DNA from 2 places in the Shewanella sp. S1-49-MNA-CIBAN-0167 genome. Region 2 is predicted to be linked to the other one. Evidence: riboswitches for the same ligand, from Rfam matches in the RefSeq annotation. Region 2 holds a riboswitch; the other holds the start of a gene.

Region 1 (7,498 bases), on a different contig from region 2:
GTCAGTCAATAAGATCTGTTAACGGCGTTGACGCAAAATAAACAAGAAAAATACACTGCCCAAAGCGGCAGTGATAATACCGACAGGCAATTCTTGGTTCGATAAAATACATCGCGCTATCACGTCAATCCACACCATAAATAATCCCCCCAACATCGCGGTTAAGATCAGCGGCTGACGTCCGGAAAACAATAGCCTAACCGTGTGCGGGATCATCAACCCCACAAAACCAATGCCCCCACACGTCGCCACCAACATCGCGGTGATCAGTGAACACAGTAACAACATACTTAAACGCAATTTAGCGACATTAATGCCTAAGGTGTGAGCGGTTTCATCACCCGCTTTTAGCGCCATAATTTGCCGTCTAAACGCCAACATAATTAACAAACTAATACCAACCGTCACACTGGGTAATAGTAAATTAGACCAACTGGCTTTGGCAAAACTGCCTAAGCTCCAAAATAACACTGATGCCGCAGCCTGTGGGCTAGAGAAATACAACAGCAAACTAGTTAGTGCGCCGAACAGAAACGAGGTCGCCACACCAGACAACAACATACGTTCAACTTGACTACTTTGACCAGAAGCCGACAATATAAACACAATCAATACCGATAAACTGGCGCCAATAAATGCCCCAATCGGGATGCTTAATGTCGACCAAGACCACCAAGGTTGTGCCGTAAAGCTTGGTTTTATCGACAATGCGCCTGAAAATATCTCCGCAAACAAGCCTGTTTGGCTGAATAATGACACCACCAACACAGCACCAAATGACGCCCCAGAGCTAATGCCAAATAAGTAAGGGTCGGCTAGCGGATTACGGGTCACGGTTTGCAATACGCTGCCCGCGATAGACAAGCCAGCACCAGCCACAAAGGCTAACAAAATCCGCGGCAAGCGTAATTCAAGCACAATACGTTGGCTCAACTCGATAGCATGCTCACTGCCATCAATAGAACTCGGTATGTCACCCCCCCATAAAGTATTGAAAATGATCAATACGTCATTAAGATCAATATTGGCTGCACCAAAACTGGCCGCAAAAATAGGGGTAAGTAGCGTGGCAAATACCAACAAACTGAAACACACATAATACCGACGTTGCGATGCATCAATCATGATCAGAGCATCCTTTCTTGCTTGCCTGGTAACCATAGAAATAACTGATGAGGGGGTTACCATGTTGTGGATGATCATTGACGTGGCAGCAAACGCCAAACACCTCACTAATTTGCCGCTCGGTGAGTACTTCTGTTGGGGTACCTTTAGCAATTAACCGCCCTTGGTCGAGTAGCAGTAATTTATCGCACATCGCACTGGCTAAATTCAGGTCATGTATAGAAGCAATGACACTGATCCCTAGTGATACGACGAGTTCAAGGATTTGAATTTGATAACGAATATCTAAATGATTGGTAGGTTCATCTAATATAAGAATATGTGGCTGTTGCACAATGGCTCGGGCAATTAGTGCACGTTGTTTTTCACCACCAGATAATAGCTCATACTGTTGCTGCGCTTTTTGCTGCAATCCCACTTTGGTTAATGCACTTAAAATACGTTCTCGGTCTTGCGCTGTGTTGGGGTCAAACAAGTTTTTATGCGGTGTTAGCCCCATTGTCACTAACTGCTCAGTAGTCATATCAAAATAATGCGGGGTATCTTGTTGCACCACAGCAATACTCTGCGCTAACGATTTAGAGGAAAAACCACTGATGGGTTTGGAAAAAATTTCAATATCGCCGCTAGTTGGCTCAATATAACGATACAAGCAACGTAACAGACTCGACTTACCCGCACCATTGGGGCCAATGAGCCCTAGCATTTGGCCTCTAGGCAAACTGAAATCAATATCAGCTAGAATGGTTTTATTATCGACTTGCCAAAAGAGATGATTGACATCCAATACTGATTCAGACATGTAAATGACCTCGCCATGTCCAATTAATTAACACATACATCTATTTAAAAACTCCCCTAAGTCACCCGCTTAGGCATGGATATTGAGGCAATTCAAAGCTGGTATCTGACTTATGCACCAATGGTTAATTGGTCCATCTACAGTTGCGGGTACAGTTTGGGCTTATCCCAATTCCCAATACCTTGAAAGGCACTATGATTATGGCGCTATGGTTCTGATGAGTCGATTATAACGCTATGAATATAAAACTATGATTATAACAATATGATTATTAAGCTATTAATATAACGTTATGGTGATAATTCTATGACTATCAATATGACGCGTTAAGCCTATGTAATGCTCACTTTAGCTACCTTGCTATCCATTACAACAGATTGAAAACAGTCAAGCTTATCAATATCGTCAAGCCAATAGACATCAAGCCAATAGACATCAAGCCAATAGACATCAAGCCAATAGATATCGAGCACCATAATAGCAGCATAGGGGATCGCTAGGTTAGCGAATAATCCGCTACATTGGCCAGCCTTAAGCACATATTCCATTAAGCAGCGCATCATGCCACCGTGAGTCACCAATAACGCACCGGGGCAATTGCCAACGTGAGCAGCTTATTTCATCTCAAACGGGTCATTTGTTTGACTAACAAGGCGCATTGACCCGTCAATAGCGAGCCTATTGCAAGTTAATGCAACGCAGTTAGCGGGATAAAGGTCTGTTGGATAAGCCGTTATCTCCTGCGCTGAGGTTAACGAGTACGGCTATGTTACCAAGACCACCACAGAAGATGGCAATCTCGTTTATGCAGGAGTAATTAACGACCTTGAACGCAGTCACTTCTCGACATGCTGGCTCCTGCATGTCGAGGTCGTTTGGGTATCTGACCACTGCCATTACAAGATAATGGCAGTAATTTACTCCCTCTCGCTAAATTTTTTGATGTTTCTTCACCAAGCCAAAGTCAGCCAAAATCGCGTAGGCACAAGGAATAATAAATAACACCATCAAGGTAGAGGCAAAGATCCCGAATACGATTGAGACAACCAAGGGCTGTACTACTTGCGCCTGAAGACTCGTTTCGAGCAATAGGGGTAACAGACCTGCTGCCGTCGTCAGCGACGTTAAAAATACCGCCCTAAATCGTTCCCGACTGGCACTTACAACGGCTTCATGAACGCTATCACCTTCATCGACATGATGACGTATATATTGCACCAGCAAGATAGAGTCATTGACGACTATGCCTGCAAGGGAGATAAAGCCCATAATCGATGGCATAGATAGGTTATAGCCAAGTAGCACATGCCCCCAAAGCACGCCTATCAAAGACAAGGGTATTGCCAACATCACCACCACAGGCTCGAGGTAACTCCTGAATTGAAAACTGAGTATGACAAAAAGTCCAAATATTCCGATAAGGAATCCCTTACCAAGAGAGGCGCCCGTCTTCGCAGTCTCTTTTGCCGAGCCTTCGAAGTCGACCTTAACCCCAGGATAATCTTCAGTGGCTTGCGGCAGCCAATCGGATTTTATCTTAGCTAATGTTTCGGTGGAATTACCCTTGCGGTTGTCAACATCGGCCATCACGGTAACCGAACGTTGGCTATTGATCCGCTGAATACGGACATAAGATCGTTGATGCTCTAATTTGGCGATCGCCGACAGAGGCAACTGCTCCCCATTGGCTAACATAATGGGAAAGTTAGCCAATGCATGAAGATCGCCTGCTTGCTCCTTATTCAGCCTAACTTCAATTTCGATATTCTCGGGCCCAATTTGGATCTCATCGGCCCGTTGGCCAAAGAAAGCACTGCGCAGTTGATTGGCGACCAACTGACCATCGATGCCGAAGACTTCCGCTCCGGGCCTCAGACTGACCTTAATTTCCTCTTTCCCCGGACGCATATCATCGAGAATACCGTTGATACCATCGAACCTGACAAGATAAGATTGCAGCGACACCGAGGCCTGCTTTAGCATATCCAGATCATCACCTAGCAGGCGAACCTCGATATCACGACCCGCAGGCCCCATCGTTGGCTGCTTAAAGACCATAGACAAGGGGGCTGCCAGCTCAACCGTACCGTCGCGCCAATCTTCGATAAAATCTTCTATTAGCGTATTTCGAGTTTCGGCCGACAAGAGATCTAACCTAACCGTCGCCACATGAGGCCCTTTCTCGCCCGCATCGGCATTAAAATTAAACTGTGCGGTAATATCTTCAATAAGCTCAACGCCCTCTTCCACGTCTTGGGTATAGCGAGCAGCCGTCTCTTTAGCACTGAGGATCACTTGTTCGACAACCTCCTGAGTCGAACTCAATGGGCTGCCAGGTGGCAGGATAATTCTCACTTCGGCGATATCACCATCAAGTTCCGGAAAGGGCAAGAATTTCAACACGCCACCGGCAACCAGCGCCACAGATGAGAGCAAGATACCTAAGGTTATGCCAACGCTGGCGTAGCGCCAATGCACCACAAACCTAACCGCATTAACGAGTGTCGTATTACGAAACGTTTCGAATGCGGCTAAGAAATCTCGCTTAAATTTAAGCTCAGGCCTAGGCGCTTTCTTGGGGACATGGCTTAATGAATGGTTTAAATGGTTGGGCAAGATTAAAAATGCCTCAATCAAACTGATACTGAGCACCATAATCAGCACCGTCGGGATAGCTGAGAGTACGGCGCCCATCTGACCATCGAGCCCAAGTAAGCTACTGAAGATTAAAATGGTGGTTAGAAATGAGGAGACCACTCCTGGGGCAACCTTTTTAACCCCTTGAACCACGGCATCATGTGGCGCTAAGCCCCGGTCGACATGGGAGGCGATAGACTCGGCGATAACGATGGCATCATCCATCATGATCCCGATGGCCATAAGCAAACCGACTAAACTCATGATGTTAATAGAGACGCCAAAGAGACTCATCAAATAGATGCCGCCTAAAAAGGCAACCGGAAGACCTGCCGATACCCAAAAAGAGTAACGCAAAGAGAAAAATAACCACATGCTAAAGAAGACTAGGATGATCCCTTGCCAGCCATTGGTTAACATCATATCCAGACGATCTTTAAGCAGCGACGAGAGATCGTTGGTCAAGGTCAAATTCACGCCATCGGGCACACGTAAACGCTCTTGCTCGATAAAACGGCTTACTTTCTGTTTTATTCTTAAGGCATCATCGGCTTTGTTCTTCTTCACCTTGAGTATGGCGGCGTGCTGCCCGTTGAAAAAGATGTGCTCTTCATCGAGTTCAAATCGGTCAGTCACGGTGGCAATATCGCCGAGTCGGACCACGCTGCCGTCGCTGGTAGAGGCCACGATGGTTTGCTTTAACGCCGCTGGCGTGACTTTGCGCTCATCGAATCTCAGCAGCAGATTTTTATCTGTTAACTCAATATTACCGGCAGGGATCTTCACATTTTGCCGACCCACTTCATCGGCAATGTCGGTTGCAGTCAGCCCCAAACGGCGCATATCGATTTGATTAAGCTCAACCCGCAGTTGATGATCGGAAAAGCCAACAACGGATACCAGACTCACTCCGGCATCGATTTTCAAGCGACGTTTGAGATCCTCGGCATAATGCTTCAGATGGGGCCAGCTGGCATCGGCCGAAATAGCGATATCAACAACAGGTTCGGCCCAATCGAGCTCTTTAACGATCGGCGGTTCAATTTGTGATGGAAAGTTTTTAATCCCATTGATCTGGGTTTGCACATCCACAATAGCGCGCCCAATATCGGCTTTGCCGTCCAGCTTGATAGTCATGGACGCGACGCCTTCTTGTGCGTCACATTTTACTTCTTCGACATTGCCTAGCCCATCGACCGCATCTTCCATACGCAGACATAGACTTTCTTCCACTTCTATCGGCGACGCGCCGGGATAAACCACGGTAGCGGTAACATAGGGAGGCGCAAACTCTGGAAAAGTCTCACGTTTTATTGATCCCAAACTCAATAATCCGAGCAAGAGTAGGCTGAGCATCAACAAATTAGCTAAGGTCGGATGACGGGTGATATAAGCGATCACTGACCGGCCTCCTCTCGGTTCACCTGAGATTGCTCAGCAGCATTAACGTCGAGGTCTGATGAGATATCTCTTAAAGACATGCCTGGGATAGCGGGAATAAGATCGTTGAGCACAATGTTATCACCAACGATAACGTCTGCTTTAATCGCCACTTGATCTTGATTACGGAACAAAATGGTCACCGGTTTTATCATCAGTTTATTATCCGAGCTCATCAGATATAGCTTGTCACCGTGAAGCGCCTTCTCGGGGACGATAAAATGTGGCTTTGCCTGGCCGTATATCCGCGCTGAAACAAACATTCCCTTGGTCAAAGGAGGCCGACTGAATGGCTTAAGCTGACGAATATCCTGCTCAACCTCAAGATATAAGCCGATGGTAGCCTGATTCGGATTAACCGTTTCAGCCACCCGGGTGACTTTAGCTGGCCAAGTAAAACGATTGCTTCCTACCTGAAACTCTACATCGGCTTGTAATGCTAAGAGCTCAAAAGAAGGTAGACTATTTTGTTCAGGGATCATTTCAATACTGCTGACTAAAGTGCGCATGTCCTGCAGCGATATTTCAGCCATTATCTCCGCAGTACCGAGTTGGTGAGCGATCAACATAGTTGAGCCCATGGCAACCACCTGATCTTGCTCAATGTTGATATCGGCCACTCTGGCATCGAAAGGCAGCACAACCTTGGTTTGTTTCAGTCTTCTGCGGGCATCTTCTAACTGTGCAACATCGACGCTTTGCTGTGCTTGGCTCACTTTTCTATCGTCGGGAAGGAGCTTAATTGAGTTTTGCAGATCTTCTACCAACTTGGTTTGTACCAACAAGGACTGATGCTGACTTTCAAGTTCAGAAATCGACACCAAATTACGCTTTTTGAGGGTGAGCTTACGTTGATATTCCTGCTTAGCCAGATCCAGTTTCTGGTTCTCTATCTGCAGGCTGGTATTGAGGTTTCGCTCCTGCTGATCGAGCCTTGTCAGTTGTGCCGACGTAGCATTGAGACTCGCTTGTGCCTGTGCCAGCTTCAACTCATATTCCAGAGGGTCTATCTCTAGCACCAAGGTATCCTTTGGTAACATTCGGCCCGTTTCAAGCTGAGGGTGGCGGTAGATAACTTTGCCACTCACTTCGGCGACGGCTTGCCATATATGCTTAGGTGTCACGCGACCAAACCCCTGTATTCTTGGGGCCAGCAAGGTTTTGTCCAGGGTGAGAATGTCAACCGCCCTGGCTTTATCATAACTCTGGACAACCGAGGGTGATGGTTTTAGGGCTATAGCTAAAAATAATATCAGCATTCCGCCTAGGACACCGGGGAGCAGAAAACGTTTCTTATTACTGGTCATTATTTTTGTCCTTTGTCGGCATCAAGCCTCTTGCAAGCAGATTGGTATTTTGCTGTGCAAGTTTCATTAAAAATTCTGGGGTGATTTGTATACCGAGTCGACTCAAGAACCCTTCGGGCACAATAAATGGAAAGATCATCATCGAAAAAAAACTCAGTTGAGCGCAATGGATATCAACATCATCGTG
Region 2 (7,498 bases):
AGCCCACTATGCCATAGTCGTTTTTAATGACAAGTAGATTTTATTGTCATTACGACCCAGGTATTGACCTTGAACTTTGCCTTCAAGCTTGAGATAGCAAACTTAACGCCTACTCTATATTGTATTGATAAAGGATACTTGTTAATGAGGTGGATTATTGTTCACATTAGGATCGGTTGACGCTACTAGTGGCGCTTGAGATAATGGCGATGTGGCGAACGTTTTGATTTTTTTATTGCTTTTGATCAATTAATTCCTTTTCTTGCAGGCAAGAAAAGCTTATTTGATATAAAATTCGCCGCAATAAAATAACTGGGGCTTTAACCAATGACAGATAAACTCTTTGTTAGTGCGCAACAACTTTTGGAAGATTCATTTAGACTCGCTGCACAAGTATATGACAGTGGCTTTCGACCACAGTTTATCGTGGGTATTTGGCGCGGTGGAGCACCTATCGGTATTGCCGTTCAAGAGTATTTTGATTTTAAGAAAATCGAAACAGACCATATTGCAGTTAGAACCTCGTCTTATTATGGTATTGGCACTGACAAACAAGATAAAAATATTAAAGTGCACGGTTTGCATTACATTATCGAAAATGCCAATGCTAGCGACGGTTTGTTGATTGTTGATGACGTATTTGACTCGGGGCGCAGTGTTGATGCGCTTATTGGTAAATTAAGAAAATTTATGCGTTTGAACATGCCAACCGATATTCGTATAGCATGTCCTTACTACAAACCCAAAAACACTAAAGTCGATCTAAAGCCAGATTATTTTATTCATTCATCTGAAGATTGGTTAGTGTTCCCACATGAAGTGTCTGGTTTAAACCCACAAGAAATTGCTGAAGGTAAAACTGACTTTAAAAATATCCAAGATCTGTTTTTATAAGCCTAGCGTTGCAGCCATTTTAGGCGTTGATAACAACGAATTCATGTATAACTTTATGTAAAGTTTGCTAAAGTATACCGCTATTTGAATGCGTCAACATACTTATGTCAATGCGACAATATTAGTATGCTGGCGCACTTTTTTTATCCGAATTAATGCGAAATTTAGTTAACATTATGGTTACTGTAGAATTGTTTACACCTGAGGCACCCGTAAAACGTCGATTAGAACTATTAGCGCCTGCTAAAAATGCTGATTACGGCATTGAGGCTATTCGCCATGGTGCTGATGCGGTTTATATTGGTGGTCCTGCCTTTGGCGCGCGCCATAATGCTGGTAACAGTGTTGAAGACATTGCTCGTTTGGCAGAATTTGCTCATCGTTATCATGCTCAGGTTTTTGTGGCGTTAAATACCATTTTAATGGATGACGAACTTGATAAAGCCCAAAAGCTTATTTGGCGGCTTTATGAAGCGGGGGTTGATGCCTTGATTGTTCAAGACATGGGTGTTTTACAATTTGATCTGCCGCCTATTGCGTTGCATGCCAGTACGCAAACGGATAACCGCAGCCCTGAAAAAACGGTCTTTTTAGAGCAAGTTGGTTTTTCGCAAGTCGTATTAGCCCGTGAGCTCAATATCCCACAAATTCGCGATATTGCTGCTAGCACAAAAATGAAGTTAGAGTTCTTTATTCACGGCGCATTATGTGTCAGTTATAGCGGTTTATGTAATTTGAGCCATGCGTATTCTAATCGCAGTGCTAATCGCGGTGAATGTTCACAGATGTGTCGGTTACCGTGCAATTTGACCACTCGCGAAGGTGACGTCTTAGCTGAAAATCAGCACTTATTATCATTAAAAGACAATAACCAGACCGATAATTTAGAAGCGTTAATTGATGCTGGTATTAGTTCGTTTAAAATTGAAGGCCGCTTAAAAGATATTACTTACCTTAAAAATATCACCGCTCATTATCGCCAGCAACTTGATGCGATTATGGCTAAACGTGATGATTTAGAATCAATTTCTCATGGTCGTTGCACGTTTAACTTTATCCCAGATCCTGATAAAAGTTTTAACCGCGGTAAAACGGATTATTTTGTTAATGAACGTACTGAGGCCATTGAGCATTTTAGTTCGCCTAAGTTCATTGGTGAAAAAGTGGGCCGTATCACCGAAGTAGGTAAAGACTTTATTAAAATCGATACCCGTGAAAGTGGCAAAGACATTCACTTTAATAATGGTGATGGCCTCTGTTTTTTTGTTGAACACTACGAAACACAGCGTTTGTCTGACGATAAACTCTCTGGCGTGCGCATCAACCGTGCTGAGGGGAATGTCTTGCATTTAACCGAGGTACCCAAAGATCTTAAAATTGGGGTGATGATGTTCCGTAACTTTGACCATAAGTTCGAAGCTAGCCTTAACAAAGATTCTGCTAGCCGTAAAATGACTGTCGATATGCAATTTTTTGATACCGATGACGGGGTGGGATTAACGATTACAGATCGGCATAATATCAGTGCGACAGTCATGTTAGCGTGCGATAAAGCCCCCGCTAATGACCAAGTCAAGACCGCCGAAAATCTGAAAAAACAATTCAGTAAACTTGGCAGCAGTGACTTTGTATTGAACAAGGTTAATTTACTCACGCAGCAGATGTGGTTTTTACCCGTCTCGGTTGTTAATGAGTTACGCCGCGATGCCGTTAGTGCATTAATGACGGCAAGAGTTGCCAGTTACCAACGACCAGAGCGCTGGGTGCATGATAAAACAGCACGTTTCCCGCAAAAAGCACTGAGCTTTTTATCTAATGTGGCGAATGAAAAAGCGAAATCTTTTTACCATCAACATGGGGTGATTCAAATTGAAGACACCTATGAGAAAAATAACGTTTTGCATGATGCTCCGTTAATGGTCACTAAACATTGTCTGCGTTACAGTTTTAATTTATGCCCGAAAGAAGTTGAAGGTATTAAAGCGGATCCTATGTTTTTAGAGGTAGGTAAAGATAAATTGAAATTGATTTTTGACTGCCATAAATGTGAAATGATGATTGTTGGCTCCAACCAATTAGTGAAACAATAATGGCGCCACAGCGTGATTTTAACCATCATTGTTTTTCCGCTGGCAGTATTAAGCTTGCCATTGGGTTAGTTTTTCAAATAAGCTGCAAAAATAACCATTAAATAGCTGCCCAAACTCGTGTGTTTCGAGTACACTGCGCGGCTGAAATTTCATGGGTTTTAGCCTGTGATACCTTAAGTAGGAAAGAATAGATTATGAGCGATAGCAAAAAGTATGCTTTACGTGTTATTCAAATTGAAAACACCTGGAAAACTGAAATCACTCGTCGTATGACATCGACTAAAACCATAGTATCAAAAAGCCAAGATGGTTTTGCATCAGAAGCAGAAGCCATTGTATGGGGCGAGCAAGCACTGCAAGGTTTTTTATCTAAGCAAGCTGATCGTAACCAGCGTAAAACTGAGAAGCACCTTAAAGCTAAAAGCTTAGCGGCTGCTATTGCTGCTGAATCGGCCATCGACGAAGAAGAGCTGTTCGATGCTGAAGATGAAGATGAAGACGAAGACGAGCTTAACTAATATTTTACCCACTATGTATAGGTTATAGATAAGTTTCAATTTTTGTATGTTCAGGATAGGACGTACTAAATTAGCATGATTTTTGATCAACTTATCTCTATCTTGACCAAATAAGGATTCATTTGGATGAACAAGATTGCTGCAATTATAGGCTGCTCGGGGTGTTTAGGAATAATGTTCCTGTTCCCCAGTAGTGCATCTGCTACCCCTCCAGCACAGATGGCATTTGGCGACGTTGATAAGTCATCAGGTGTTATGGTGATGTCTGATGATGTCCAGAAACTCATAACCTTGTCTGCAAAGTTCGGCTTTTTACCGCCATTAGATTGGAAACTTGCATTCAGTGATAAACGTGGCGACATGACGATGGCTGAGTTTATTCCAACCCATGAGTCATTAAATGACTGGTCTAGTTTAGTCTGCATGCAGGGGTTCAAAGGGTTAGCCAATGATGTTGAGCCGGAACGCTTTTTAGATTCAATGGCGGCGACTTATCAACAACATTGCCAAGGGGAAATTGTTTATCAACAGCTTGGCAGTTCTGAAGTTGACGGGCTCGAAGCGGTACATGGTTTATTAGGCTGCACCAGTATGCCTAATATTCATGACACTTCAGCAGTGGAAGATGTGTCCTATATCAGCCGTCCACAAGGCGAAATGGGCTATTTTTCTGTAATAAGTGATGACGAAAATGTCTACCTAATCCATAAATCTATTCGAACAGACGTGTTTACTACCGAAACGACTCCTATCACTATCGATAATTATCGTGACTTCATGACGTATCCCTAGCGTCGAATCCTAGCGCGGCGTCATGTGGTTGATAACCCTCTTAGGTGCCACTAACCAACAAGTTGACTGTTCTACATGCTGAATAATCTGCAGGTTACTCTTTTGTTGGTATCAAGTTCACCTTTAGATCCGTTATAATCTCTGCGTTATTATTTTATGATGTCAGCAATAATTAAACGGTACTATGGTACTAAATGCTAATGCTGGCATAACGAAACAGATATTTTTAATGATGGGTTGAACCTCAACTCACGTTATTTCAAGCGTTAACCTCAACTCGGCTTATTAGCCCGGGTTGAGATTAGTTAGTCAATCTTTACGGTGCTTGCAGTGGATCGATAGACCAAAGCAAGATAATCGGGAAACCAGTGTAAATCTGGTACTGCCCCCGCAACGGTGATTGGTGAGAGTCAGGTGCGCAACAGGGTTGCGTTAATCATCTAGACTCGCGCGGGTTATGCCATAGGTATAACGCCACAACCTCAGTCCGGAGACCGGCCTTAAAGGTGATTTCGATGATTTCGGTGGGCAGATCTCGAAATGTGATGTGATACTGCTTGTTGACTTATTCTGACGATTTTTTTCAGGAGATTAGGGCGACAGTGGTTATCTATATTACGGCGCTATTGCCCCATTTTTCCTTTCAGGAGTTAAAGGTAAATGGGTACTAAACCAACAAAAATTGCACTGCTATTAAGTGCTGTCTTCAGTGTGGCAACGGTTAATGCTATTGCGGCAGAGTCAACCGATACATCCCCCGGGTCTTCAGCTATCAGCATGGATGAAACCATTGTGGTCATTGGGCGTAATCTTGCCAATCCACTAAACATTGCGGCCAACGTCAATGTTATTGATGCCGCCGATATTCAAATGAGCGGAGTCACCAATTTAACCGATTTATTACGTGGACAGTCTGGCATTCAGGTGTCGGATAATAATTCGGGTAGCGTATTTTCTATGCGCGGATTTTCTGCATCACAAGCGGCCAACAACACGCTGATTTTAGTTGATGGACGCAGATTGAATAATATTGATATTGCTGCGCCGAGTATTGAATCCATTCCGCTTAACTTAGTTGAGCGGGTTGAGATTTTATCCGGTAGTGCAGGGGTGTTGTATGGTGACCAAGCGGTTGGCGGCGTTATCAACATCATTACTAAGGCACCAACAGAAACCAGTGGTGGCTTACAAGTCAGTGGCGGCAGTTTTGATACCTATGAAGCTAAAGGCGATATTTCAGGTTCCATTAACGACGCATGGCGTTACTTTTTAGCCGCAAGCTATAACAAAAGCGACAATTACCGTGATAATAATGATAATGAAACCAGCTCTATTTTAGGTCGTTTGCAGTATCAAACCGCTAACGAAGACTTTTTTGTTGAAGTTAATTACTTTGATAATGACCTTCAAGCACCGGGTGCATTAACGTTAGCTCAGTATGAAGCAGACCCCCGTCAAGTTGGATCTTTTTCTGCAGGCGATTTCAGTCATGAAATGACTACCGCACTGCGTAGCGGATACCAATACCAGCTAAATAACATTTGGGCCTTAGGTGCGGATTTAACCTATTCAGACTCGTTAACGACCAGCATGTTATTTGGTGGTGCAGGGCGGATTGAACGTGACTTATTGAGTTTTTCACCTAAAGCGACTGCCAATTATCATTTAGATCGCGGTGATTTAAATTTTGTTGCGGGTATTGATGTCAGTAAAGGTGAAGCCGATTTTGATTTGCTTTATACCCAACGTAATAATAAACAGCAACAAACTAGTGCCTATGTGCAAGCATCGGTACCTATTACCACGACATTATCCTATGTCGTCGGGGGGCGTTATTCAGAAGTGACTGACGATTTATACGACCAAATACTTTATCCTAACCGTATTGAAGTCGATAACGACGCCCATGCCTTTGAGTTAGGGTTTAATTATCGCCCAAGCAGTGAAAATCGTTTTTATGTACGTGCAAATGATAACTTCCGCTTTGCAAAAGTTGACGAACAAGCTTATACACCCGTGACCACAATAGGCTTAGACCCACAAACAGGCCGCTCTTACGAAGCGGGTTGGGATTATACCACCGCCACTCAAACATTAAAAATCAATGCGTATCAACTTGAGTTAGAAAATGAGATTGTTTTGGATGCCAGCCGTACTGATGGACCTGGTGGGGTGAATGGTTTTGGTGCTAACGTTAATGCGGATCAATCTCGCCGCTTTGGGGTGAGTACGGCTTATGATGTGCAGTTATCAAATGACTGGCTGCTAGGTGCTTCGTACGACTATATTGATGCAGAGTTCACTCAAGGTGAAAACGACGGCAAAGCGTTATCTTGGGTGGCTAAGCATTCGGGTAAGGCTTACATGAGCTATGACTTTGCCGATCATTGGCAAGCATTTGTTGAAGGTGTTTATACGGGTGAGCGCTATATGGAAGGCGATAACAGTAATATCGGTGATAAGTTAGACCACTACGTGCTAACCAACCTTGCATTAAACTATGCTCATGCTGGTTGGAATGGCAGTTTACGTGTTGATAACTTACTTGATGAAGACTATGTTGGTACTGGTTATTACTCTGCGTTTGGCAGTGGTTATTATTCTGGTACGGGTCGCTCAATTAGACTGACTGCGGGTTATCGTTTCTAGATGATTTGGCTTAATAAATAGTTACCCATAAAAGCCAGTAAACTATTACTGGCTTTCGTTTTAATACATCGTTAAATTAATTTATAGCGTGTTTATTCTTTAAAAGGTAATTGATAGATATGACTAATCTTGAGCAACAAGTTTTTACTCAAGTTCAAGCTATTATTGGCAATGAAGAACAGGTCATTGGTCGTCGTGGCATATTACTTCCATTAAAAAAAGCCTTGATTAACGAAGCTGATATTAGAGTTGTTATCGACACAGTGTCTGCCGACCCTGCGTTGGCAGCCCATTTGTTGTTGCGCAGTAATACCGCACAAACAGCAGGGGTGATATCGACCAAAAGCCGAAGTGTCAAGGATGCCTTAATCCGTTTAGGCCAAGTGAACATCTATCGTTATGCGTTTTCGTTTTATCTTAAAGAACGGCTTGATGAGCTTTTAGAACCGTACAAAAAATTAGCCCAAGGCTATTGGGCCTTAAATGAAATGATCGCGATGGATTGTATAGTACAGTTACGTGAAGATAATAAAATCGGTGTTGGTACTAAAATTG

What was found. A riboswitch is a leader RNA that binds a small molecule or an ion and turns the genes downstream of it on or off. The one in region 2 is predicted to bind cobalamin.
Region 1: another riboswitch for cobalamin. It lies ahead of AAEZ00_RS16820 (ABC transporter ATP-binding protein); the one in region 2 lies ahead of AAEZ00_RS11510 (TonB-dependent receptor).

The regions. Positions count from the first base shown of each region.
Region 1 is NZ_JBEOPO010000039.1:31,121-38,618, forward strand. Features, by position in the region: gene AAEZ00_RS16815 (FecCD family ABC transporter permease) at 19-1,125, opposite strand; gene AAEZ00_RS16820 (ABC transporter ATP-binding protein) at 1,118-1,927, opposite strand; cobalamin riboswitch at 2,007-2,127, opposite strand; gene AAEZ00_RS16825 (hypothetical protein) at 2,260-2,508, opposite strand; gene AAEZ00_RS16830 (efflux RND transporter permease subunit) at 2,858-5,965, opposite strand; gene AAEZ00_RS16835 (efflux RND transporter periplasmic adaptor subunit) at 5,962-7,311, opposite strand; gene AAEZ00_RS16840 (TetR/AcrR family transcriptional regulator) at 7,301-7,498, opposite strand, start outside.
Region 2 is NZ_JBEOPO010000021.1:46,606-54,103, reverse strand. Features, by position in the region: gene AAEZ00_RS11530 (phosphoribosyltransferase) at 328-894, shown strand; gene AAEZ00_RS11525 (peptidase U32 family protein) at 1,071-2,984, shown strand; gene AAEZ00_RS11520 (DUF3622 domain-containing protein) at 3,179-3,502, shown strand; gene AAEZ00_RS11515 (hypothetical protein) at 3,629-4,294, shown strand; cobalamin riboswitch at 4,597-4,811, shown strand; gene AAEZ00_RS11510 (TonB-dependent receptor) at 4,955-6,943, shown strand; gene AAEZ00_RS11505 (HDOD domain-containing protein) at 7,063-7,498, shown strand, end outside.